DNA from 3 places in the Steroidobacter sp. genome. Region 2 is predicted to be linked to each of the others. Evidence: riboswitches for the same ligand, from Rfam matches in the RefSeq annotation. Region 2 holds a riboswitch; each other region holds the start of a gene.

Region 1 (7,948 bases), on a different contig from region 2:
GACGGTCTGGTTCTCTTCGCGAACCCGCACGCGCTCCTTGGCCTCGATGGCCTGATGCAAACCATCGGACCAGCGGCGGCCCGGCATGGTGCGGCCGGTGAACTCGTCGACGATGACCACTTCGCCGTTGCGGACGATGTATTCGACATCGCGGTGATACAACGCATGCGCGCGCAGCGCCGCGTTCAAGTGATGCATGATGCGGATGTTGGCCGCGTCGTACAGGCTCTCGCCCGGCTGTAACAAACCGGCTTCGGCGATCAGCTGCTCGGCATGCTCGTGGCCGGCGTCGGACAGATGGACCTGGCGCGTTTTTTCGTCCGCCCAGTAGTCGCCCTCGCCTTCCTCGCTTTCCTGCCGCTTCAGCCTCGGCGCCAGCTCGTTGATCCTCAGATACAGCTCGGTGCTTTCTTCGGCCGGGCCGGAGATGATCAGCGGTGTGCGGGCTTCGTCGATCAGGATGGAGTCCACTTCATCGACGATGGCGTACGTGAGCGCACGCTGCACGCGGTCCTCCAGGCGGAACGCGAGATTGTCACGCAGATAGTCGAAGCCGAACTCGTTGTTGGTGCCGTAAGTGATGTCGCAGGCGTAGGCGGCGCGCTTTTCTTCCGAGCTCTGGCCGCTCTTGATCACACCGACAGTCAGGCCGAGGAAGCGGTAAACCCTGCCCATCCACTCCGCGTCACGCGAAGCCAGGTATTCGTTGACCGTGACCACGTGCACGCCCTTGGCGGGCAGCGCGTTCAGATAAGCCGCAAGAGTCGCGACCAGCGTCTTGCCTTCGCCGGTGCGCATTTCGGCGATCTTCCCTTGATGCAGCGCCGAGCCACCGATGAGCTGCACGTCGAAGTGCCGCATGCCCAGCACGCGGCGCGCGGCTTCGCGAGTGGCCGCAAAAGCTTGGGGTGCAATGTCATCGAGCGTCTTGCCCTGCTCGAGCAGCTGACGGAACTCGCCCGTCTTGGCCTGCAATTGCTCGTCGGACAAGGCCCGGAAGGACTCTTCCAGGGCGTTGGTCTTGTCGACGATCCGTGAATAGCCGTTCAAAAGCCGCTGATTGCGACTGCCGAACAGCTGGGTCAGCCAATTCGCCACGCTGAAACTCCGGGGTGGGGCGTTTGGAAAAGCCCGTTATTGTACACGCGCGCCCGGCGACTCTAATTAAGGTCTCGCCATTGAACGCCAGGCCGCGGGAGGCTTGGGGGCGTCCCGCCCCAAAACAAGCCAGGTAGGCGTTTTTTAGCGGCGGACGAACGTCATCGGATCCACGGCACGGCCCTGCTTGAGCACTTCGAAGTGCAGGTGCGGGCCGGTGGAGCGGCCGGTGGACCCCATCAGGGCGATGGGCTGGCCTTTCTGGACGGTGTCGCCGACCTGCACCAGCGCCTTCTGATTGTGCGCATAGCGGGTGACGTAGCCGTTGCCGTGATTGATCTCGACCGTCCGGCCGTAGCCGAAGCGGTCCTTGGAATAGGTGACCACACCCGAAGCGACCGCCACGACCTGCGAACCGGCCGGGCCGGCGAAATCGATGCCACGGTGATAGGCGTTGCGGCCGGTGAACGGATCGGCGCGATAGCCGAAGTGTGAGGAAATCCAGCCCTGCAGCACGGGCCGGCCGTCCGGCACCACCTGGCGGCTCAGGTTGCGTGTGGAAATCATGCTTTCCAGCACGCTCAGCTGGCGCTCGCGGTCGCGGATCTGGTTGTTCAGGTTGTCGAGCATGGCGGTGAGCTCGGGCGCGGCGACAGTGGCGCTTTCCACCAGGCCCTCGGGACCGCCGACGGCGGGCTCGCTATCGAAATTGAACTCGCCCTTGTCCAGGTTGGCCATTTCGGTGAGCCGGCGGCCCAGGGCGTCGAGCCGGATCACATGAGCATTCATCTGGCCGACGCGGCTGGTGAGCGCATCGAGCCGTTCCTGCACGTCGCGCCGGGCGTTGGCGATTTCGAGCCGCTGTTGCTCGAGCTTGCCGCCCCACTCGGTCACCTGCGCGGCCGGGTTGCTCATCAAGCCGCTGCGACCCAGCTGGATGCCGGCGAACAGCACGCCGCTCAGCACCAACACCACGGCCGCAATCGTCACCGTCATCGCCAACGGACGGCCAAGCTCGAACTGATGAGCCTTGCCGAAGCGCTTGGAGAACACGATGACGTTCATTGGATCACTACCTTCTCTCTTTCGCGCCCTAAACAGCCGACTTCCGCCAGCGGCACGACAATACGTTCACCCCCGCCTTGAACCTGCACGCTTCCAGCGACAAGGTTCGCGACGACTAAAGCCATTGGCCTGGCTCGAGCAGAACTGCGGTGGACGTAGAACCGAATATTCGTGTTGTACATCCTGGCAACCCCGCTATCGTGGCGCGGCCCGCATCACTCGCGTGCCCTGCTGCCGTAGACCGGTGGCTTTGCGTCCCCGCCTTTCGACGGGTTTGCCCTTAACAGTGGCTGGAATATGCATAACGCAACGTACAAAGATCAAGCGCCTGTCGCCCAGAATGTGGCTTTCAGGGTATGACTGATCGTTTCAAGCCGCTGGGCGAAACAGTTGGCCCGTTATTCGCGCAGCTGGAACAACGCGTCGCCGCGCATATCGAGCTCACCGACCGGATCCGGGCCGCGCTCACCGGGCCCGAAAAAGATCATGTCGTGTCAGCGAGTTGCCGCGGCGACACCCTCGTCGTGCTGGCGGATTCGGCAGCCTGGTGCCCACAGATTCGATATGCCCAGGCCCGGTTGTTGGAAGTGTTAAATAGTTCCGTTTCGGCCGATAGCGAGAAACAGGTCACAAAAGTAAAAGTTCGCGTTGGCAGGAAGCCGCGCGACTTATCTCAGCTCTGAGGAGGTTTTACGCGCTGAACGGCCGATCAGGCCGATACCATCGCAGCGGCGGGGACGTACGAAATCGGCGAGTCCTTGACGTCGTCGAACGTCACCGGCTCCCAAGCATTAGGCGAGTTGATCAACTTGCGCACCAATTGATTGTTGAGCGCGTGGCCGGATTTGTGGCCGCTGAATTCGCCGATCAGGCTCTTGCCGAGCAGGTACAGATCGCCGATGGCGTCGAGGATCTTGTGCTTCACGAACTCGTCTTCGTAGCGCAGGCCGTCCTCGTTGAGCACGCGGTACTCATCGAGCACGATGGCGTTGTCCATGGTGCCGCCCAGCGCCAGGTTCTTGGAGCGCATGTATTCCAGATCGCGCATGAAGCCGAACGTGCGCGCGCGGCTGATCTCCTTCAAATAGGACGTCGTGGAAAAATCCATCGACGCGGTCTGCGAGCGCTTTTTGAAGACCGGGTGGTTGAACTCGATCTCCATGTTGACCTTGAAACCGTTGTAGGGGTCGAAGCGAGCCCACTTGTCTCCGTCGCGCACTTCCAGCGGCGACAGGATGCGCACGAAACGTTTCGGCGCGGGCTGCTCCTCGATGCCGGCCGACTGCAGCAGGAACACGAACGGGCCGGCGCTGCCGTCCATGATGGGGACTTCTTCGGCGGACAGGTCCACATAGGCATTGTCGAGCCCGAGCCCGGCAAATGCCGACAGCAGATGCTCCACGGTGGATACCCGTACATCGCCGTTGAACAGGGACGTGCCGAGCATGGTGTCGCCGACGTTTTCGGCGTACGCGCGCACGTCCACCGGCTCGTTGAGGTCGGTGCGACGGAACACAACGCCGGTGTCTACCGGCGCCGGTCGCAGCACCATCAGCACTTTTTTCCCGGAGTGGAGGCCGACGCCGGTCGCGCGGATGGTGTTCTTGAGGGTACGTTGTCGCAACATGAGGGGTTCCAGGCGGCGCAGACCCTAACACTGCCAGCAAGTCAACGGCAAGCCTCTGACTTGCCGTTACTTTTGCTTACATCGAAAAAGGGCCCAACCGCTCTACTAGATGAATCGACTTGCCAGTCTACGGCGAAGTTCCAGGCGCACCATGCATGTTCCCTATGTAGCCCATAGAGACCCCAATACCGAAAAGTGGCCGGAAACGCCGCTTATCAGCAGCCGCGCTTCATCGCTTCGTTCCCCATCAATCGGCCTGCCGGCGCAAAAACGCCGGAATATCCAGCATCGACGTGTCCTCCGCCGTCAGACCATCGCCCACCGCGCGGCGAGCCTGGCCCGCATGCGGATCGCGCTGGTTGCGGATGTAGGTCGGCACGTGCAGGTCGTCCAGCGTCGGCACGCTGCCGCGGCGGCCACCAGGAATCGCCGTCATACGGCGCGTATCCTGTTGCGGCTGCTGCACGTGTGCGCTCGGACGGCCGATGCCGGTAGCGACCACGGTCACGCGGATTTCTTCGCGCATTTCCGGATCGATCACGCAGCCCACCACCACGTTCGCGTCCTCGGAAGCGTACTGCTTCACGGTGTCGCCGACGATGCTGAACTCGCTGGTGCGCAAGTCCATGCCGGCCGTGACGTTGATCAGCAGGCCATGAGCGCCCTGCAAATTCACATCTTCCAGCAGCGGGCTGGAAACAGCGGCTTCAGCAGCTTCGCGCGCACGGTTTTCACCGCGAGACACGCCCGTGCCCATCATCGCCATGCCGGTTTCAGCCATCACGGTGCGCACGTCGGCGAAGTCGACGTTGATCATGCCGGGACGGGTGATCAGCTCGGCGATGCCCTGCACCGCGCCCTGCAGCACCTGGTTGGCCGCCTTGAACGCATCTAGCAGCGTCACGTCGCCGCCCAGCACGGTCAGCAGCTTCTGGTTCGGAATGGTGATCAGCGAGTCGACGTGCTTGCTCAGCTCGGCGATGCCGCGCTCAGCGGAGCCATGCCGCTTGCTGCCTTCCATCTCGAACGGCCGGGTCACCACGGCGACCGTCAGGATGCCCAGTTCCTTCGCGACCTGCGCCACGACCGGAGCCGCGCCCGTGCCGGTGCCACCGCCCATGCCGGCGGTGATGAACAGCATGTCCGAGCCTTCGATCATTTCGATGATGCGATCGCGATCTTCCATCGCGGCCTGACGGCCGACTTCCGGATCCGCGCCCGCACCGAGGCCCTTGGTGATGTTGCAGCCGATCTGCAGACCGACTTTCACCTTGGAATGTTTCAACGCCTGCGCGTCGGTGTTGATGCAAATGAAATCCACGCCTTCGATACCGGCCTGGATCATGTGAGCGACCGCGTTTCCGCCGCCGCCGCCGACGCCAATCACTTTGATGACTGCGCCCTGGTTTTCTGTATCAGCTAGTACAAACATCGTTAGTCCCCTCAATGTCAGCGAGACAAAGCAAATTTCAACTTGAGCCGCGGCCGGTTCAGAGGCCCGCCGCGCTCACCACCTTCCCCAACGATCCCCGTTTTTGTGTCCGTTCCATGGCATCTCGTCTCGGTCATCAAAAATTTCCTTGAAACCAAGCTTTCATGCGATCCCAGGCGCCACTGACGTTGCCGCTCAACGGCAACTCCCGACGCCCGCGCAGATAATTCTCCCGGCCGTACAGCAGCAGGCCGACGCCGGTGGAATGGATCGGATTGCTCACCACATCCACGAGACCCGTGATGTGTTGCGGAATCCCCAGGCGCACCGGCATGTGAAACACTTCTTCGGCGAGCTCGACCGCGCCTTCCATCTTCGCGCTGCCGCCGGTGAGCACGACGCCCGCGGCGATCACTTCCTCGAAGCCGGAACGGCGCAGCTCTTCGCGCACCAAAGCAAACAATTCTTCGTACCGAGGCTCGACCACTTCGGCGAGCGTCTGTCTCGCCAGCCGGCGCGGCGGACGATCGCCCACGCTCGGCACTTCGATGGTCTCGTCCGAGTTCGCGAGCTGCGACAACGCGCAGGCGAACTTCATCTTGATCTCCTCGGCGTGATGCGTCGGGGTGCGCAGGCTGACCGCGATGTCGTTGGTCACCTGATCGCCCGCGATCGGAATCACCGCGGTGTGACGGATCGCGCCACCCGAGAACACCGCGAGATCGGTCGTGCCGCCGCCGATATCCACCAGGCACACGCCCAGCTCCTTCTCATCGTCGGCAAGCACCGAGTACGCCGAGGCGAGCTGCTCGAGCACGATGTCTTCGACCGACAAGCCACAACGCTGCACGCACTTCACGATGTTCTGCGCGGCGCTATCCGCACCAGTGACGATGTGCACCTTCGCTTCCAGTCGCACGCCCGACATGCCGATGGGCTCGCGAATGCCTTCCTGGCTGTCGATCAAAAACTCCTGCGGCAGGATGTGCAGGATCTTCTGGTCGGCCGGAATGGCGACGGCGCGCGCCGCGTCGATCACGCGATCGACGTCCTCGGACGTCACTTCTTTGTTCCGAATCGCAACGATGCCGTGCGAATTCAAGCTGCGCACGTGGCTGCCGGCGATGCCGGCATACACCGAATGAATCTCGCAGCCGGCCATCAACTCCGCTTCCTCCACTGCGCGCTGAATCGACTGCACCGTCGATTCGATGTTCACGACCACGCCGCGCTTCAGGCCGCGCGAAGGATGCGAGCCCAAGCCCACCACTTCGATGCGACCTTCGTGATTCACCTCGCCGACGATGGCGACCACCTTGGAGGTGCCGATGTCGAGGCCGACGATCAAGTTACGGTCATTCTTCCTAGCCATCGGCTCGAGCTTCCTCGGCGTCGCGGGCGACGCGGGTAGGGACGTTCCAGCCGACTGCGAAGCCATTGCTGTAACGTAGATCTACATAACTAACTTCAGCTGCGCGCGCCGCCACCACGGGGCTCGCCACAGCGATAAATCTTTCCAAACGGGCGGGCACGTCCTGCCGGCCGAGCCGCACGATGACGTCGTTGCCCAAGGTCAACTGCCAGGCGCCGCGCGCATCCAGCTCGACTTTGGTCAGCCGCATTCCCACACCCAGCAGACGTGGATACGAGTCGAGATACAGCTTCGCGACCTGCGCTTCCGTGCCCGGCGGGCCCACGAGTTGCGGCAACTCCTGCGGAATGTGTCGCGCATCGTTCAAGAACAGTTCGCCCCGTGTGTTCATCAACCCAGACTCGCCCCAGCGCGCCGCCGCCACGTGCTCGGTGATGAACACGCGCACGCCATTCGGCCATTTGCGTTCGACGCGCGCGCGATCCACCCAAGGGATCGTTTCCAATGCCGCGCGTAATGCGTCCAGATCGACGGAAAGGAAGCCCGAGCCACGAAACGGCGCCACCACTTCTTCTATTTGCAACGGCGCGACGCGCTGAAATTGCCCGCCCACTTCCACTTTGCCAATCGGCCGATCGAACGAGACCACCAGGCCCCACGTCATCACGCCGAGCCCGACCATCAATGCGACCACGCCAAGCACGGGACGCAAGCCGCCGTCGGTCAACCACGTGACCAACGGCTGCAGGCGTGCGAAGAGGTCGAGCTGACCCTCGCCCGCCGGCTTGCGACGATTGCGCTTGCGTGTGCCCATCATGAGCGGGGTGCTCCTTGAGTGTCGCGCGGCAGACTCGTTTCCAGCACGCGCCACACCAACTCGTCGAACTCGATACCGAGCGCCTTCGCCGCCTTCGGCACCAGCGAATGGCTGGTCATGCCCGGCGCCGTGTTCACTTCCAGCAAATAGAACTTGCCGCTGGCGCGATCGCGCATCACGTCGACGCGCCCCCAGCCATAGCAACCGGCGGTGCGGAATGCTTCCAACGCGAGCGCACGAATTTCATCTTCCGCAGCGCCTTGCAGGCCGGGGCAGATGTACTGCGTGTCCTCGGCTTTGTACTTGGCGTGATAGTCGTAATACTCGCCTGCCGGCACGATGCGAATGCTCGGCAACGCCGTGTCGCCGAGCACGCCGACGGTCAGCTCGTCACCCACGACCAACTGTTCCATCAGCATCTCGCCCTGATACTGCGCAGCCAGAGCGACAGCCTTCGGCAGATCGGCTTCCTTGAACACGCGAGTGACACCGACGCTGGACCCTTCGCACGATGGCTTCACGATCACCGGCAGACCG
Region 2 (7,948 bases):
CAAGGCAAGAACACCGAGCGGGCGCTCGCCGCTTATCTGGCGTACGTAAAGGAGTTTCCGAAACCCCTCGATCTCGGTGTGGAGACGCGCTTCAAGATCGCCGAGCTTTATAAGAATGCGAGCGACATCGCGCGATATCACGAACAGCTGCAGCAGATCGTGAGCATCGATGCCGCAGCCGGAGCGGAGCGAACCAATCGGACTCGCACCCTGGCGGCGGGCTCGGCGCTCGTGCTCGCCGAGCAGCTTTATGCGCAGTTTGCGTCCGTGAAGCTGATGCAACCGTTCGAGCGGAGCTTGCAACTGAAGCAGCAGCGCATGGACGCCGCGATGAAGTCGCTGAGCGCGCTGGTGGATTATCAGGTTGGTGAAGTGACCGCCGCCGCGACGTTCTACATGGCCGAGGTGTACTACGGCTTCAATCGATCGCTGGTGGAGTCGGAGCGTCCAAAGGATCTGCAGGCGAGCCAGCTGCAGGATTACGAGCTGGCGCTGGAAGAGAATGCGTTTCCCTTCGAGGAAAAAGCCATCGGCGTGCACGAGAAGAATCTCGAGCTGATCCGCTCCGGCATTTACAACGAGTGGATCGAAAAGAGCCTGGCCAAGCTCGCCCAGCTCATGCCCGCGCGCTATGCGAAGACGGAGTTGAGCAGCGGTTTTCTGGGCTCGCTGGATCGCTATGCCTACCGCACGCCGTCGGCGCCGCCGCCGGAACCGGCAATCGCCGCCACCGCAGGAGTTCCCAATGCGACCGGGCGTTAACAGGTGTTTCAAGGCAGGGCGTCGCCTCGTGCTGCTTGCGGCCATGTTCGTGGCCGCGTGCTCGACACCGACCAAGCAGGACAAACCTGTGCAGAAGGGGCTGGCGAAAGCAGCGCCCGTGGCACGGGTCGATATTCAACAGGACGCGACTGGCTTCACGATCCTCGAGGATGTTCGCGTGAGCGCGGACCTTCGCGCGGAGTACGAAAGCGCTGTTCGCATGCTGGAGCTGCAGCAGTACGAGCAGGGAATCGCATCCCTACTCAAGATCACCGAGAGCGCGCCCAACGTCACCGCCATTTACATCGATCTCGGCATGGCCTACGCGCGCACGGGCGATCTGGACAAAGCCGAGGAAAGCTTGAAGAAGGCGGTGCAGCTCAATCCACGTCACCCCATCGCCTACAACGAGCTCGGCGTGGTGTATCGGCGCAAAGGCAAGTTCAACGAAGCGCGCGCCAGTTACGAGAAGGCGCTCGAGTTGTTCCCGAGCTTCCATTTCGCACAACGCAATCTCGCGATTCTCTGCGATGTTTATCTCGCGGATCTCGGCTGTGCGCTCCAGCACTACACCGCCTATCAACAAGCAGCGCCCGACGATCCCGAGACGGCGAAGTGGCTTGCCGACTTGAATGCCAGAGCCAAGCGCTAGGAGAAACCACATGATGCGCAGACTTCTGATTCCAGCGTGCTCGTTACTCGCGGCAGCCGCCTTCGCAGCCGATGAGCCTGCGCCGAGCGCAGCGAAAGCAGATACCGGCCCGAAAGCGCTGTCGGGCATGTCGATCCTGGGAAATCAGGAAGCGCCCAAGGCGCTCGTGATCGTTCCCTGGAAGAGCTCACAGCTCGGCGACACGCTGGGCATCGCGAAGACCCTCGACGATGGTCGGCAGCCCGTGGACAAGGAAGTGTTCATGCGGCAGCTGAGCTACTACCAGATTCGGGCCCACTCGAAGTGAATCCGCAGCGACGCGATTCGACTCCGTAACTTTGTCACTGAAGAGGCGTAACACCGTGGATATTTTCTATTCAATCGCGAATTTCTTTACCCGGGGCGGCGCGTTCATGTACCCGATCCTGCTCGTCGCCGCGCTGGCGGCCGCGATCGCGATCGAACGCTATGTCACGCTGAGCCGGCTTTCCATCAAGAACCGGGCCGCGTGGAATCGCATCGAGCCGGTGCTGACCGAGGGCGACTTCGACAAGGCGCGTGAGGCGACTGCGAAGGACGAAACAGCGGTCTCGCAGCTGCTCGCTGTTGGCTTGGCGCGGCAGGGCGCCGTGCGTCGCGTCGATGACGTAGAGAAGGCGATGCGCACGAACCTGATGGAACTGATTCCGAGGCTCGAGAAGCGCACTCACTATCTCGGCACGTTCGCGAATCTCGCCACGTTGCTCGGCCTGCTCGGCACGGTCAGCGGTCTGATTCACGCGTTCACGGCCGTGGCGACCGCGAATCCGGCGGAGAAGGCGAACCTGCTCGCCGCCAGCATCTCCGAAGCCATGAACTGTACCGCCTTCGGTCTGATGGTCGCGGTGCCGGTGCTGTTCATCCACGCGTTCCTGCAAACCAAGACCGGCGAGCTGATCGGCAGCCTGGAAACGGCAGCGATGAAGTTCCTCACCTTGGTCGGCGACAAGCAATCGGCCCGGATGCAGAACCGCCTCGAGCTCGCTCAGTTGCCGAAGGATCACGCGAAGGCCGCGGCCTGAGGATCGATCATGCCGTCCAACTACACGCGTTCGTTCGCCTACGACGGTCCGCTGATGCAGTCGAGTTACACGACTCGAATGCGTAAACCGGTCGAGCTGATGCTGGTGCCGATGATCGACATCTTCACGGTGCTGGTCACGTTCCTGCTGATGACGGCCGTGTTCTCGCGCATCACGATTCTGCAGCTCGATCTGCCGAGCTCGGATTCGGCGAGCGCGGGCACGCCGCCGGAGTTCCGTCTGGAAGTGATCGTTCGTCACCAGGGCTTCGAGCTCACCAACGGTACCAAGCTGATCGCGACGATTCCGAAAGTGAACGATCGGTACGATTTCGACACGCTGACCCAGATGGCGCTGTCGCTGAAGCAGGAGTATCCGAAGGCGAACGATGCGTCCGTGCTGTTGGAGCGCGACGTGCAGTACGACTATCTGATCCAGGCGATGGATGCGATCCGCACCGCTGAAGTCACGCAGCCCGATGCGACGACGACCAAACAGGAGTTGTTCGCCAACATCGCCGTCGGCGAGGCGCCGTGATCGCCACGGCATCGCCGAGTCGAGGAACCCACTTATGAGTCTATTGAATCGCTCGCAGCCCCGTTCGGACGCGGAGCTCAACCTGATCCCACTGATCGACATCATGTCGGTCATGGTCGCGTTCCTGCTCATCTACTCCACCGAAGTGGAAGTCGTGCAGAACTCGAAGGGCATCGAGATTCCACAGTCCACCGCCGAGGTGAAGCCGCAGAACGCGGTGGTCGTGATGATCACCAAAGAGCAGGTGTTCGTGCAGGGCGAAGCGGTTGCGACGATCGCCGAAGTGCAGAGCACGCAGACCCCACTCATCGAACCGCTGCGCGACGTTCTCGAACGGCCGATGCTCACCGGCATCGCGACCGGCGCTGACGAAGCGTCGTCGCGCGAAGTCACGGTGATCGCGGACAAGAGCCTGCCGTTCGACGTTGTGAAACGAGTGATGGCCACCTGCAGCTCTTCCTCCTACGGGAAGATCTCGCTGGCCGTCCTGCAGAAGGAGAAGCCCGCCAATGCAGCCAGCTAAAGCACGACTCGAGGCGGAGGAGATCCCTGTATTGTCCGAGGCCGTCGACACGACTGTTGTCGACGCGGACCAAGACATTCAGCAGGCGCTCGCAGCCGGGCTCGCTCAAGCGCGCCAGGCACTCGATGAACTGGCGGTCGAGCTCCACGCGGTCGATCTCGAGCTCGGAGATCTTGCAATCGAGCGCGCCCAGTATGGCGTGCTCCAGGATGCCTGCAACGCCCTCGACAAGCTCGACAAGATGGGCGGCGCCGCGTTGTTCTGGGGCGAGAACGCCGACGGCAACGCGAGCGCGAATTACGTCCGTCGCGTGCGGAGCCGCGTCGCACAGTTCGACGAGCGGATCAAAGAGATCGAGGATCGCCGCGCGGCCGTCGTCGATCGCATCAATCAGCAACAGGGTCATGCCGAGCTGATGGAAGACATCCTCTTCGAAGCGCTCGAAGAGGAGGAGCGGCGCAAACAGGAATGGATCGTCGAGCGGGAGATCAGCAAGCTGCCCGCGTACAAAGCGTCCATGCCTTGGACGCGTGGCGGAGAAGAGGACAAGCGCTTTCGCAAGTCCGCCGCGACGGCGCTGCTGCTATGTTTGATCTTCGCGCTCATCGTTCCGCACATTCCTTTGCCGACGCGCATTCTCAAGCCCGAGGCGGAAGTGCCGGAACGCATCGTTCGTCTGTTGATCGAATCGCGGCCGAAGCCACCCGTGCAGGCGCGCGAACAACCGAAGCCGAAACCGCAGGAGAAGCCCGTCGAGCAAAAGCCGACCAAGGAAGCTCCGAAGCTTGCGGCAAAGCCCGAGAAAGAGGTGCCAGAGCCTGCCGCTGGCGAAGGTCCGAAAGTGGCGGCGGAGCAGGGCATTCTCGCGTTCCGCGAGAAGTTCGCAGGCATGCAGCAGGATCAAGCGCTCGCACGACTCGGCTCGCAGGCGCAGATCAACAATGCGAGCGACTCCGGACCGGTCCAACGCGCGATGCTCACCACGAACGCGCCAGGCTCCAGCGGCGGAATCAATCTCGCGTCGTTGAGTCGCGGCGTGGGCGGCACTGGCGGTAACGGCGGCATGGCGAATGTCCAGGTCACCCGCGTGACCAGTGGCATCGGCGGCATCGGCAAGCCGGGTGCGGATCGGCCGCTCAGTGGCGACGGTGTTGGCCCGTCACGCACCGACGAAGAAATTCAGATCGTGTTCGATCGCTATAAGGCTTCGCTCTATCGACTCTATAACAAGGAACTGCGCAAGGACCCGACGTTGCGCGGACAGATGGTATTGCATCTGACCATCGAGGCGGACGGCAGCGTGTCGATGTGCGCCTTGCAGTCTTCGGACATGAATGCGCCCGAACTGTCGGCGCAGGTGGTGGACCGCGTCAGGACGATCAACTTCGGCCCCAAGGAAGGCGTGCCGGCCATCACGATTTTGTATCCGATCGACTTCCTCCCGGCCGCCTGAGGTCGTAGTCAGAGTCTTTCGCAACAGTCCGACAAAGGCAAAGCCACCGAAAGGTGGCGACGCAAAGTCACCGGTCTAAAGAGCGCCGCAGCGGCGGCGCTCCACGACAGCGGGACCGCCGGAATCCAGCCCGTTTCAAGGGCGATCCCTCGGTCCGTTCGTGACTCGCGTGAATGTCCAACGCGGGCAAATGGAACGAGGGTGTATGAGCTCCAGGGTAAGCAACTATGTGAGAGCAGGGCGCAGTGGCATCGCCACATTGTTGCCATTGCTGCTCTTTGCCCTGTTGATGACGATCTCTTTCGACGTGAGCGCGCAGACGCAGGTCGACTGCTCGGCGGCGCCCTATAACGGCACGATCGACGGCAACGTGCGGCCCGTGCCGCCGACCAACGTGAAGATCGACACTCACTGCACCATCCTCAATTACCCAGGGGGCATGAGCACCAACTTCACGTTCGACAACAACGATCCCACGCCTTATCTGGTCGTGTTCGACAACGTGGTCCACACCGGCAACATGTCGTGCAATGCCGTGGCTCAGCACAAGATCTGGTTCACCAACGGCTCGTCCACGACCATTCAAGACAGCTGTCAGAACTACCTGATCCCCGTCGAGAAGATCGACAAACGCAGTCCCGCGCCCTATGCCGCAGTCGGCGTGCCGTTCACGTACCGGCTGACGATTCCCGTGCTATTCGATCCGGCAACGGGCACCGTCATTCGCAACAGCGGATCGGTCAACGATCTGCATACGATTCGCGTCGTCGACGATCTGAATGAGATGGGTGTCGACGTAACGCGGGTTGGCACACCTACGGTCACGTGGTTGAGCAACGGCACACCGGTGCCGCACACGTTCACCGACGCGAGCGGCGTGCTCACATTCAACATCACGCCGATCATTCCCGCCGACACACAGATCGCCATCGATATCACGCTGGTGCTGGAGGACACGCCGAACAATTTCCTCGGTCGCACCTTCACGAACATTGCACGGTGGTCGTTCGGTCGAGCGGTCGACGTGAACGAAAACGGCGTGATCGATGCGGACGAGTTTTTCTCGCCGCTGCCCGGCGAGAACGGCATCTCGCAGCCGATGACCATCGGCGCGCCAAATCTCACGCTGACCAAGTCCGGGCCTGCCACGATGAATCTTGGCCCGGGCGCGCAGTTCACGCTCGATGTGATGAACAACGGCACGAGCGACGCGTGGAACTTCGCTATCGTGGATCGCCTGCCGACAGGTCCGACGGGGGGCATGTGCGATGTCCCACCGGCACAGCTGAGCGTGACACTGGGCGGCACTCCGCTCGTTCAGGGCACTCATTACTCCGCGAGTTACACCGCCGCGCCGACGTGCGAGCTGACACTCTCGCTGCTCGATGCCGCGGGACCTGTGGCGCCCAATCAGCATCTCATCGTCACCTATCGAGCACAGCTCGACACGGATACGCAGAACGGCGCGACGCTCACAAACATTGCCGCCGCGACTCAGTGGGCGAACGACCGCACCACCAACCCAGATCGCACAGTGTTCAACAGGACACTGACCAACGGCACCGAGGGTACGCTCGATCACGAGGACAGCCACACTGTCACCATCGCGCTCACGGGCAACTTCTTCGAGAAGACGGTCACGAATCTGCGTACCGGTCAGAACCCGGCGACGGTGGCAGCGCCGGGCGACACCTTGCGGTACACGTTGCGTCTGCAGACGACCACGAACTCGCTGAGCAACGCGAGGATTTACGACGAGATCGACGCGCTCAATACGCCGGCGGCCATCGTTCCTGGATCCCTGTCGATTGTCGGTGCGCTCCCCGCCGGCGCCGTGAACAACAGCAATCCCAATGGCGGTGCGAAGGGCACCGGCGTCATCGATATCGGCAATATCAATGTGTCGGCGGGCAGCCAGATCGTCATTCAATTCGATGTGCAAGTCGCGGCGGGCGTTGCCGCTGGCAGCATCATCGCGAACCAATCGCAGCTGAGCGTGAATGGCACGCCGCTGATGGTCAGTGACGATCCGAACGTCAACGGCCAGTCAGACCCGCTCCTCGCGGGCGATGAAGATCCGACGCGAGTCGCCGTGGCCGTTCCCACGCTGCTGTTCCACAAGACCGCGATCTCCGGAGCAACGGCCAATCCCGCGGATGTGGTGCGGTATCGGCTGCAGGTGACCAACGTCAGCAATGTCCCCGCGTTCGGCTTCTCGCTCCTCGATGAGATCGACATGCTGAATAGCTCCGCGATGTTCGTTCCGGGCACGGTGTGGCTGGTGAGCGCGTTGCCGGGCGGCGCGTCGAACAACAGCAATGCCAACGGCGGCAGCAAAGGCACGGGTTTGCTCGACATTCGCAACTTGACGCTGGGCGTCGCGGGGTCGGCGACTGACTCGGTGATCCTCGAGTTCACCGCACAGCTCGTTCCCGTCATTGCGAACGGCACCCTCGTATTGAACCAGGCGCAGCTGTTCATCGCCGGCGCCGAAGTCCAACGCAGCGACGATCCCGCCGTCGGTGGAACGCAGGACCCAACCGCGATCACCATCGAGTCCGCGCCGGTGTTTCGCGTGCACAAGATCTCACAGGATGTGACGGGCGATCCGAACCTGCTGCTCGCAGGCGAGACGCTGCGCTATACGATCACGGTCAAAAACATCGGCAACGCCAACGCGACCGATGCAGTGCTGCGAGACCAGGTTCCCGTCAACACGACTTACGTTGCCGGCAGCACGCTGCTGAACGGCGTCGCGGTCGCCGACGTATCAGGTGTTTCGCCACTCGTGAATGGCATCTCGATCCACGCGCCAGAGAACGCGACGCCGGGCGCGATGCGGGCGGATGCATCGGCCACGACGACCAACGTGGCGACGATCACTTTCGATGTTCGCGTCAATCCTGACGTAGTCGACGGGACCATCATCTCGAACCAGGGCTTCGTGAGCGCGGTCGCCA
Region 3 (7,948 bases), on a different contig from region 2:
AACTACGTCAGCGAATTCGTCTGGGCGCCGGCGCGCGATGGCGAGCGCATTCCGGTTTCCATCGTGTACCGCAAGGGCACGCCGTTGAACGGTACCGCGCCTTTGTATCAATACGGTTACGGCTCGTACGGCCTGAGCATGGAGCCGGCGTTCAGCTCGTCACGGCTGTCGCTGCTCGATCGCGGTTTCGTGTATGCCATGGCGCACGTCCGCGGCGGCCAGGAAATGGGCCGGCGCTGGTACGACTCCGGCCGCCTCGAACACAAATGGAACACCTTCAACGATTTCGTCGACGTGACCGATCATCTGGTGGCGCGCGGCTACTGTGCGCGCGATAAGGTGTTCGCAGCGGGCGGCAGCGCCGGCGGTTTGCTGATGGGCGTGATTGCCAATGTCGCGCCCGATCGTTACGCCGGGCTGGTCGCGCACGTGCCGTTCGTCGACATCGTCACCACCATGCTCGACACCAGCATTCCCTTGACCACCCTCGAGTATGACGAGTGGGGCAATCCGAACGAAGCCGCTGCCTACGCCTATATGCTTTCTTATTCGCCTTACGACAATATCCGCCGCCAGCCTTACCCCGCCATGCTGGTCACCACCGGACTGTGGGACAGCCAGGTGCAGTACTACGAGCCGGCCAAGTGGGTCGCGAAGCTGCGCCGGCACGACACCGGCGGCCGGCCGCTGTTGTTGCACGTTAATCTTGAGGCGGGCCACGGTGGGAAGTCGGGGAGATACGAGCACATGCGCGAAGTGGCGCGGGAATACGGATTCATCATCGCCTTGGCCGAAGGCATGCGCATCGGGAGTGGGTCATGAGCCACACCGGGTACATTCTGCTCGCCGACGACAATCCCACGGACGCCGAGCTGACGATTCGCGCGCTGGAGATCGGCGGCGTTTCGCAGCAAGTGGTGTGGGTTCAGGATGGCGAGGCGGCGCTGCATTACGTGTTTCGTCAGGGCGTGTACTCGCAGCGCGTCTCCGGGAATCCCAAGCTGATGCTGCTCGATCTGCACATGCCCAAGATCGACGGCCTGGACGTGCTGGCGCAGATCAAGGCCGATCCCAAGACGCGCTCCACGCCGGTGGTGATCATGAGCTCCTCGGACCAGGAGTCGGACATGGCGCGCAGCTACGAGGCGCACGCCAATAGTTACATCGTGAAGCCGGTGGACTTTAAACAATTTACCGATCAGGTCTCGCAGCTCGGTCAGTACTGGACCCGCATCAATCGTGCCGGTCCGTAGAATGTGCGCTGTGTCTCTCTTTGCCGTTGAGAGAACCCCCTAATCGTGTGATTCACACGCCTGCCGGGCATACTTCGCAGGCTCCGAGGGGTTCTTTTTTAGGGGCTGGTGGCATGGGTGTCATCCTGATCGCATTCGAGCGCGAATCCGAGCAAAGCGCGCTCGAGACATTGCTGTCGGGTCGCGGTCATCGAGTATTGAAGTCCGCCAACGGACTCGCCGCGCTGGACGTCGCGCGCCGCGAGCCGCCGCAAGCCATCGTGTCCGACATCGTCCTGCCGCGCATGGACGGTTTCGCCCTGTGCCGCAAATGGAAACAGGACGAGCGCCTGCAGAACATTCCTTTTGTGTTCTACACCCGGCGCCACGACGATCCCAAATATGAACGCTTCGCGCTGGAGCTCGGCGCCGAACGTTTCCTCGCCCGCTCGACGCCGCCGGAAACACTGCTGACCGCGCTCGACGAGCTGCTGCCGCCGGGCCACATGAACGGCGCGCGCGCCAACGGTCACTCGAATGGCCAGGCGAACGGGAATTCCAACGGTCATGGCAACGGCGCGAGCGGCAACACCCGTCCGATGAACATGCTCGACACGGCCGCCATGCAGCGTTTCGCCGTGCTCGAAAAGTCACAAGCCGACGCGCTCGAGAAGGCACAAGCCGCGCAACGCCTGCAGGCGGCGCAGGCCGAAGCGCTGGAAAAAGCGCAGAAGCTGCAAGCCGCGCAGGCTGAAGCATTGGAGCGCATGCAACGCGCGCAGGCCGCGCAAGCCGAGGCTTTGGAAAAAGCTCAGCGCGCGCAAGCCGAAGCGGTCGAGCGCGCCGAACGTTTGCAACTCGAGGCGGACCAGAAAGTTCAGCACGCGCAAGCTCAGGCCGAGGCGCAGGCCGACGCTGTGGAGCGCGCGATGCAGTCCCACTCGCGACTGCGCTCGCAGGTCAACGAGCTCGAAGCGGTCAATCGGCGTCTGGCCGACGGCGAGGCGCGCTTCCGTCGTGTGTTCGAAAGCAATCCGCAACCCATGTGGATCGCCGATCACGCCACTGGCGGCTTCATCGCCGTCAACGATGCGGCGCTGGCCCTGTATGGTTATTCGCGCGCCGAATTCCTTGCACTGAAGGCCACGGCCCTGGAAATGCCGGACAGCGACGGGCCGATCCGGCGGCACAAGCGCAAAGACGGCAACAGCGTCGCGCTGTCGATCGCCTCTCGGCAAATCGAATTCGACGGTCGCAACGCCGAACTGGTGGCCGCGTTCGATCTCACGGAACGGCTGGAGACCGAGCGCCAGTTGCAGGAGCAGGCGAGCAGCGGTGGCGCGGTTCTCGATGCGGTCGCGGATGGTTCGTGGCTGCTCGGCGCCGACGGTCAGATCCTCGATGCGAATGCGGCGTACTGCCGCATGTCCGGATACAGCAAAGAAGAGCTGCTGCGCATGAATGCCGCCGACATCGAGGATCACAACTCCGGAGAAACGACGATGCGGCTGCAACTCGGCCGCGTCCGTGGCGGCGGCCGCTATGAGGCCAAGCATCGTCGCAAGGACGGCTCGTCGTTCGACGTCGAAGTGAGCGTCGGCCTTTTGGAGAACGCACGCGGCAGCATCGTGCTCATTCGCGACGTCACCCAGCGCCGCCGCGAGTTGATCGTGAACCGTCAGCTCCAGCGTCAGGCCGACTTCCTGGTCGATCTGTTCAAGCAGGCCGACACGTTCGATGAGTCCGCCATCGTGCGGCGGGTGATCGAGCAGGGGATGGACGTCACGCGCAGCCCGCTCGGTTATTTGTATTTCGTCGATCCCGTGCAAAAGACCATTACGCTCGCCGCCTGGCGCGACGGCAGCCGGCCGCAAGCGGTGATGGCGGATTCCGAGCCGCAGCCCATCGGTCGCGCCGTGTTGTTCACCGAATGCGTGCGGTCCAAGCATGCGTTGTCGAACAACGACGTGACCCGCAAGCCGCAGAACGACGGCCTGCCGGACGTGACGCGTTATATCGCCGTGCCCATGCTTTCGGGCGACGAAGTGGTCGCGGTGCTTGGTGTGGGCAATCGCGAAACAAGTTACAACGAGGACGATCAACGCGCGCTCGCCGCGCTGGCCGATGGCGTGTGGCGCGTGTTGCATACGAAGCGCGCCCATGCGGTGACGCTCAGCGCGCTCCAGCGCACCGACGTGGCCCTGCAAGGCATGATCGATTCTTTCGTACGCATGAGCGAACGGCACGATCCATACACCGCTGGATCGTCGCGTCGTCTGGCGGCACTCGCTGTCGCGATCGGCCGCGAAGCCGGGCTCGATGGCGAACGTCAGCACGGTTTGCGAGTCGCGGCGTTGTTACACGACGTTGGTAACATCGCCGTGCCGGCAACCATTCTCAGCAAGCCCGCGCCGTTGACGGAGACGGAACTGGCGCTGATGCGCACTCACGTCGAAGAGGGTTGCCAGTTGCTCGCCGATATCGACTTCGGCGCACCCATCGCCGATATCGTTTATCAATCTCACGAGCGTTTCGACGGCAGCGGTTATCCGCGTGGGTTGAAGGGCGACGAAATCATGATCGAGGCCCGCATCCTGGCGATCGCCGATACGGTCGAGGCCATGTGCTCGCCCCGGCCTTACCGGCCGGCGGCCGGCATGGACGCCGCCATCGACGAGATCAACCGCGGGGCCGGCAGACGCTACGACGAACCCCTGGTCGCCGCATGCACGCGCCTGGTCAGGCAGCACGGCTTCGTGCTGCCTGAATAAGCGGCTTTTCCCGATAAAAATAGGCTTTCGCGCGGTTGTGACAGTTTTGTTGTCGCGCCGCGCCTAAGTGTCGCCACTAAGCGTCGCCAAATTTTTCCCCTGTGAACTTGCAACTTTCCCTCAACGACGTTGGGGGGTCGTCCGATATGTCAAGTTCCAGGGCTCCGACACAATGTGCCCCGTCTGTAAGGGCAAAGCCGTTCGAAAGACGGTGACGCAAAGCCTCCGGTCCTCCGATGCCGCTCCAGCAGCCGCATCGAAGATAGCGGGGTTGCCGTTACGACTTAATCAGGTCGTATCGTGAAGTCCTTGGGCCTGCGGCCCGCGCACACAGCGCCGGCTCAGCAACGCCAGCTTCCCTTGCCAGACACAGGTGCTCGCCACCGCACGCAAAACGCGTGACGCGAGCTTGGCTCGGAACTGTGCTTGCTGGAGTTGCCCAATGCGTCTCATTGCTTCGCTCGCCGCGGTCGCGGCGCTCGCTTCGTTCGCCGGTCTCGCCTCTGCCCAGACCAACCTGCCGCCGACCATCAGCGGTACGCCGCCGACCGTCATCAAGATCAACACCAGCTATAACTTCCTGCCGACGGCCCGCGATCCCGAAGGCGCCGCGCTGAAGTTCAGCGTCGTGAACAAGCCGTCGTGGATGGCGGTGAGCCCGAACAGCGGCCGCTTGATGGGTTATCCCAAGTCGCCCGGCACCTGGAGCAACATTCAGCTGCGTGTGACCGACGGCGTGCACGTCGTGTCGCTGCCGGCGTTTTCGATTCAGGCGGTGACCACGCTCTCCAGCAACACCGCGCCGCGCATCAGCGGTACGCCGGTCACCACGGCGACGGTGGGCACGGCCTATAGCTTCCAGCCTTCCGCCTCCGACGCCGAGGGCAACGCGCTCGGCTTCACTATCGCGAATCGCCCGAGCTGGGCGACTTTCAGCACTTCCACGGGCCGCCTGAGCGGCACGCCGACGGCTACTGGCACCTTTTCCAACATCGTCATCAGCGTGAGCGACGGTCGCCTGACGACTTCGTTGCCGGCCTTCTCGATCGCCGTGGGCAGCACCGCCAACCGCGCTCCGGTCATCAGCGGCACGCCGGTTCGCACGATCAACGCGGGCAGCGCTTACAGCTTCCGTCCGACGGCGAGCGACGCCGATGGCAACACGCTGACCTTCTCGATCGCCAATCGTCCGAGCTGGGCCACGTTCAACACCAGCACCGGCCAGTTGTCCGGCACGCCGACTGCTGCGCAGGCGGGCACGTATAGCAACATCATCATCAGCGTGAGCGACGGTCGCGCCACGGCTTCCCTGGCTGCCTTCTCGATCAGCGTTGTCGATGCCTCGAGCGATGGCGCCGTGCTGAGCTGGACCGCGCCGACCTCGAACACGGACGGCAGCACGCTGAGCAATCTCGCGGGCTATCGCATCGCCTACGGCACCTCGGCCAGCGCCATGACGAGCACCATCCAGGTGGCGAACCCGAGCGTGACCAACTACACGATCAGCAACCTCGCGCCGGGCACCTACTACTTCGCGGTGCGTGCTTACACCAGCAACGGCACCGAGAGCGCGATCTCGAACGTGTACTCGAAGGTCGTGCAGTAAGTCGAGTCTCGAAACTGCGTTGAGCGCCACAACAGTGGCGCACGCAACGGCGATCGGAGCACTCCGGTCGCCGTTTTTTTGTTTGCCGAAATGTCTCGATGTCTACACAACGGCCGCCTGGATTCTGACGGAGTTATGTGAATTCGAAGTGACATTCGCGTGCCGTTTTGCCGCCGCGTTTGTCGGTCTCCACCGACAATTGCAAAAACATAATTCCCTGGGTTTTACTCAACATCACCAAGGGCATAACCGTCGAAAGACGGCGACGCAAAGCCTCCGGTCCTGACGGCGCAAGCTGGGGATAGCGGGGTTGCCGGCCAGCTCTTCTTGCGTCACCGAGCTAGCCGTCATCCTTCTCTCCTTTTCCGTGCTCGTGTCGTTCGTACCGCCGCCTGCGTCACGCCCTGGGACAAGAAGATCAGTCCAGGGAGAGCAGAAAGTGACATCGGCAAACCCGTCGAAAGGCGGGGACGCAAAGCCTCCGGTCTACGGGAACGCGGCACGCATCGCGCAGCGCTCCTACGACAGCGGGGTTGCCACAATCGCGACCGTCTTGCCCGCAAGGCCCCTTGCGAGCGCGCCACGCGAATGTGAGATCAGCGAGCTGCCGATAGCGCGCCCCACGTGCGCGCACCTTTTCCTGCGCTTCGAAAGTCGCGTCTCAGCCGCGACGGCTGCCTCATTTCCGGAACACAGCTGCGCCAAGCCGCGCCGGTCGCCAGACCGTCGTTGCCGCGCGCGAAGCCAAGGTACGAGCAATGATTCCAACAATTTTCGGGAAGACGTTCCTGCAGCGAGCCACGCTGGCCCTGATCGCCGCTTCGTTGAGCGGCTGTTTCGACGATGGCTCTGGCAGTAGCGGCCCGGTAGGAGACGCGGTCGAGCAACCCTCGGGCGACGATGGCTCGGGCGGCGACCCCGTGGGCGGCGAGCCCTTGCCCACTCCGGCGAATCAGCCACCCGAAGTGAGCGGCACTCCGCCCGCGAGCGCGACCGCCGGTCAGGCGTATTCCTTTCAGCCCACGGCCACCGACGCCGACGGCGACTTCCTCGAATACACCATCACCAATCAGCCGCAGTGGGCGACCTTCAACGACGAGACCGGCCTGTTGACCGGCACGCCTCAGGACGCGCACGTCGGCGATTCGGGCGACATCACCATCACTGTCACCGACGGCAGAGACACGCGCTCCATCGGTCCCTTCAAGATTCAGGTGCGCGGCCGCACCGATACGCCGCTGCCTGGAAACAATGCGCCCGCGATTGCCGGCACGCCGCCGGGTTCGGTGATGGTCGATCAACCGTACAGCTTTCAGCCGGTGGCGGACGACGTCGACGGCGATCCGTTGCGCTTCTCGATTTCCAATCGTCCGTCGTGGGCCGCGTTCAGCACCTCCACCGGTCGCCTGAGCGGCACGCCGGGAACCGCGAACATCGCGACGTATTCGAACATCGTCATCAGCGTCAGCGACGGCGTGCTCACCCGCAGCCTGCCGGCGTTCTCGATCCAGGTGCGCGGTCCGGACAATCGCGCTCCGACGATCGGCGGCTCGCCCTCCACGTCGGTGCAGGCGGCCCAGACTTATACGTTCGTGCCCAGCGCTAGCGATCCGGATGGCGACACGCTGGTCTGGCGCGTCACCAATCGTCCGCGCTGGGCGAACTTCAGCACCGCGAGCGGCCGCTTGAGCGGCACGCCGGCGGCCACCGATGTGGGCACGTATTCGAACGTGATCATTGCCGTCAGCGACGGTCGCGTGACGACTTCGTTGCCGGCCTTTGCTATCGCAGTCACCGCGCCAGCGAATCGCGCGCCGACCATTTCCGGCACGGCGCCCACGACGGCGACGGTCGGCATGGGATATTCGTTCACGCCCGCCGCGAGCGATCCTGACAACGACTCGCTCGGCTTCACCATCGCGAATCGTCCGGCCTGGGCTGCGTTCGATACCGCGACCGGTCGTCTGAGCGGCACGCCGACCACGGCGGGTACGTTCTCGAACATCGCGATCACCGTCAGCGACGGTCGTGTTTCGGCTTCGCTGCCGGCGTTCTCGATCAGCGTCGCTGCGCCGAGCAACACCGCGCCTACCATCGGCGGCTCGCCCGCGACGAACGTGACGGCAGGGACGGCTTATAACTTCCAGCCGACCGCCGCCGATCCGAATGGCGACACGCTCAGCTTCAGCATCCAGAACATGCCGTCGTGGGCCACCTTCAGCACCACGACCGGCCGGCTGTCGGGCACGCCGTCCGCTGCGAACGCGGGCACGTACTCCAACATCATCATCTCGGTGAGCGATGGCTCGGCCACGCGCTCGCTGCCGTCGTTCGCGATC

The links. Region 2 has a riboswitch for cyclic di-GMP ahead of VGD45_RS21015 (hypothetical protein). Riboswitches for the same ligand answer to the same signal wherever they lie in the genome.
Positions count from the first base shown of each region.
Region 1: it holds a riboswitch for cyclic di-GMP, as region 2 does, so the genes downstream of both, VGD45_RS24695 (M23 family metallopeptidase) here and VGD45_RS21015 (hypothetical protein) in region 2, are expected to answer to the same signal.
Region 3: it holds a riboswitch for cyclic di-GMP, as region 2 does, so the genes downstream of both, VGD45_RS18290 (fibronectin type III domain-containing protein) here and VGD45_RS21015 (hypothetical protein) in region 2, are expected to answer to the same signal.

Region 1 is NZ_DASWTF010000039.1:68,239-76,186, reverse strand. It holds partial or broken gene secA (preprotein translocase subunit SecA) at 1-1,098, opposite strand, end outside; gene VGD45_RS24695 (M23 family metallopeptidase) at 1,243-2,163, opposite strand; cyclic di-GMP riboswitch class I at 2,346-2,452, opposite strand; gene VGD45_RS24690 (DciA family protein) at 2,520-2,846, shown strand; gene lpxC (UDP-3-O-acyl-N-acetylglucosamine deacetylase) at 2,873-3,790, opposite strand; gene ftsZ (cell division protein FtsZ) at 4,038-5,222, opposite strand; gene ftsA (cell division protein FtsA) at 5,359-6,594, opposite strand; gene VGD45_RS24670 (cell division protein FtsQ/DivIB) at 6,587-7,411, opposite strand; gene VGD45_RS24665 (D-alanine--D-alanine ligase) at 7,408-7,948, opposite strand, start outside.
Region 2 is NZ_DASWTF010000036.1:290,447-298,394, forward strand. It holds gene VGD45_RS20980 (tetratricopeptide repeat protein) at 1-762, shown strand, start outside; gene VGD45_RS20985 (tetratricopeptide repeat protein) at 746-1,414, shown strand; gene VGD45_RS20990 (hypothetical protein) at 1,425-1,721, shown strand; gene VGD45_RS20995 (MotA/TolQ/ExbB proton channel family protein) at 1,777-2,475, shown strand; gene VGD45_RS21000 (biopolymer transporter ExbD) at 2,485-3,012, shown strand; gene VGD45_RS21005 (biopolymer transporter ExbD) at 3,047-3,535, shown strand; gene VGD45_RS21010 (AgmX/PglI C-terminal domain-containing protein) at 3,522-4,988, shown strand; cyclic di-GMP riboswitch class I at 5,015-5,111, shown strand; gene VGD45_RS21015 (hypothetical protein) at 5,194-7,948, shown strand, end outside.
Region 3 is NZ_DASWTF010000034.1:94,100-102,047, reverse strand. It holds gene VGD45_RS18305 (S9 family peptidase) at 1-822, shown strand, start outside; gene VGD45_RS18300 (response regulator) at 819-1,253, shown strand; gene VGD45_RS18295 (HD domain-containing phosphohydrolase) at 1,367-4,003, shown strand; cyclic di-GMP riboswitch class I at 4,184-4,282, shown strand; gene VGD45_RS18290 (fibronectin type III domain-containing protein) at 4,446-5,609, shown strand; cyclic di-GMP riboswitch class I at 5,842-5,927, shown strand; cyclic di-GMP riboswitch class I at 6,047-6,150, shown strand; gene VGD45_RS18285 (putative Ig domain-containing protein) at 6,368-7,948, shown strand, end outside.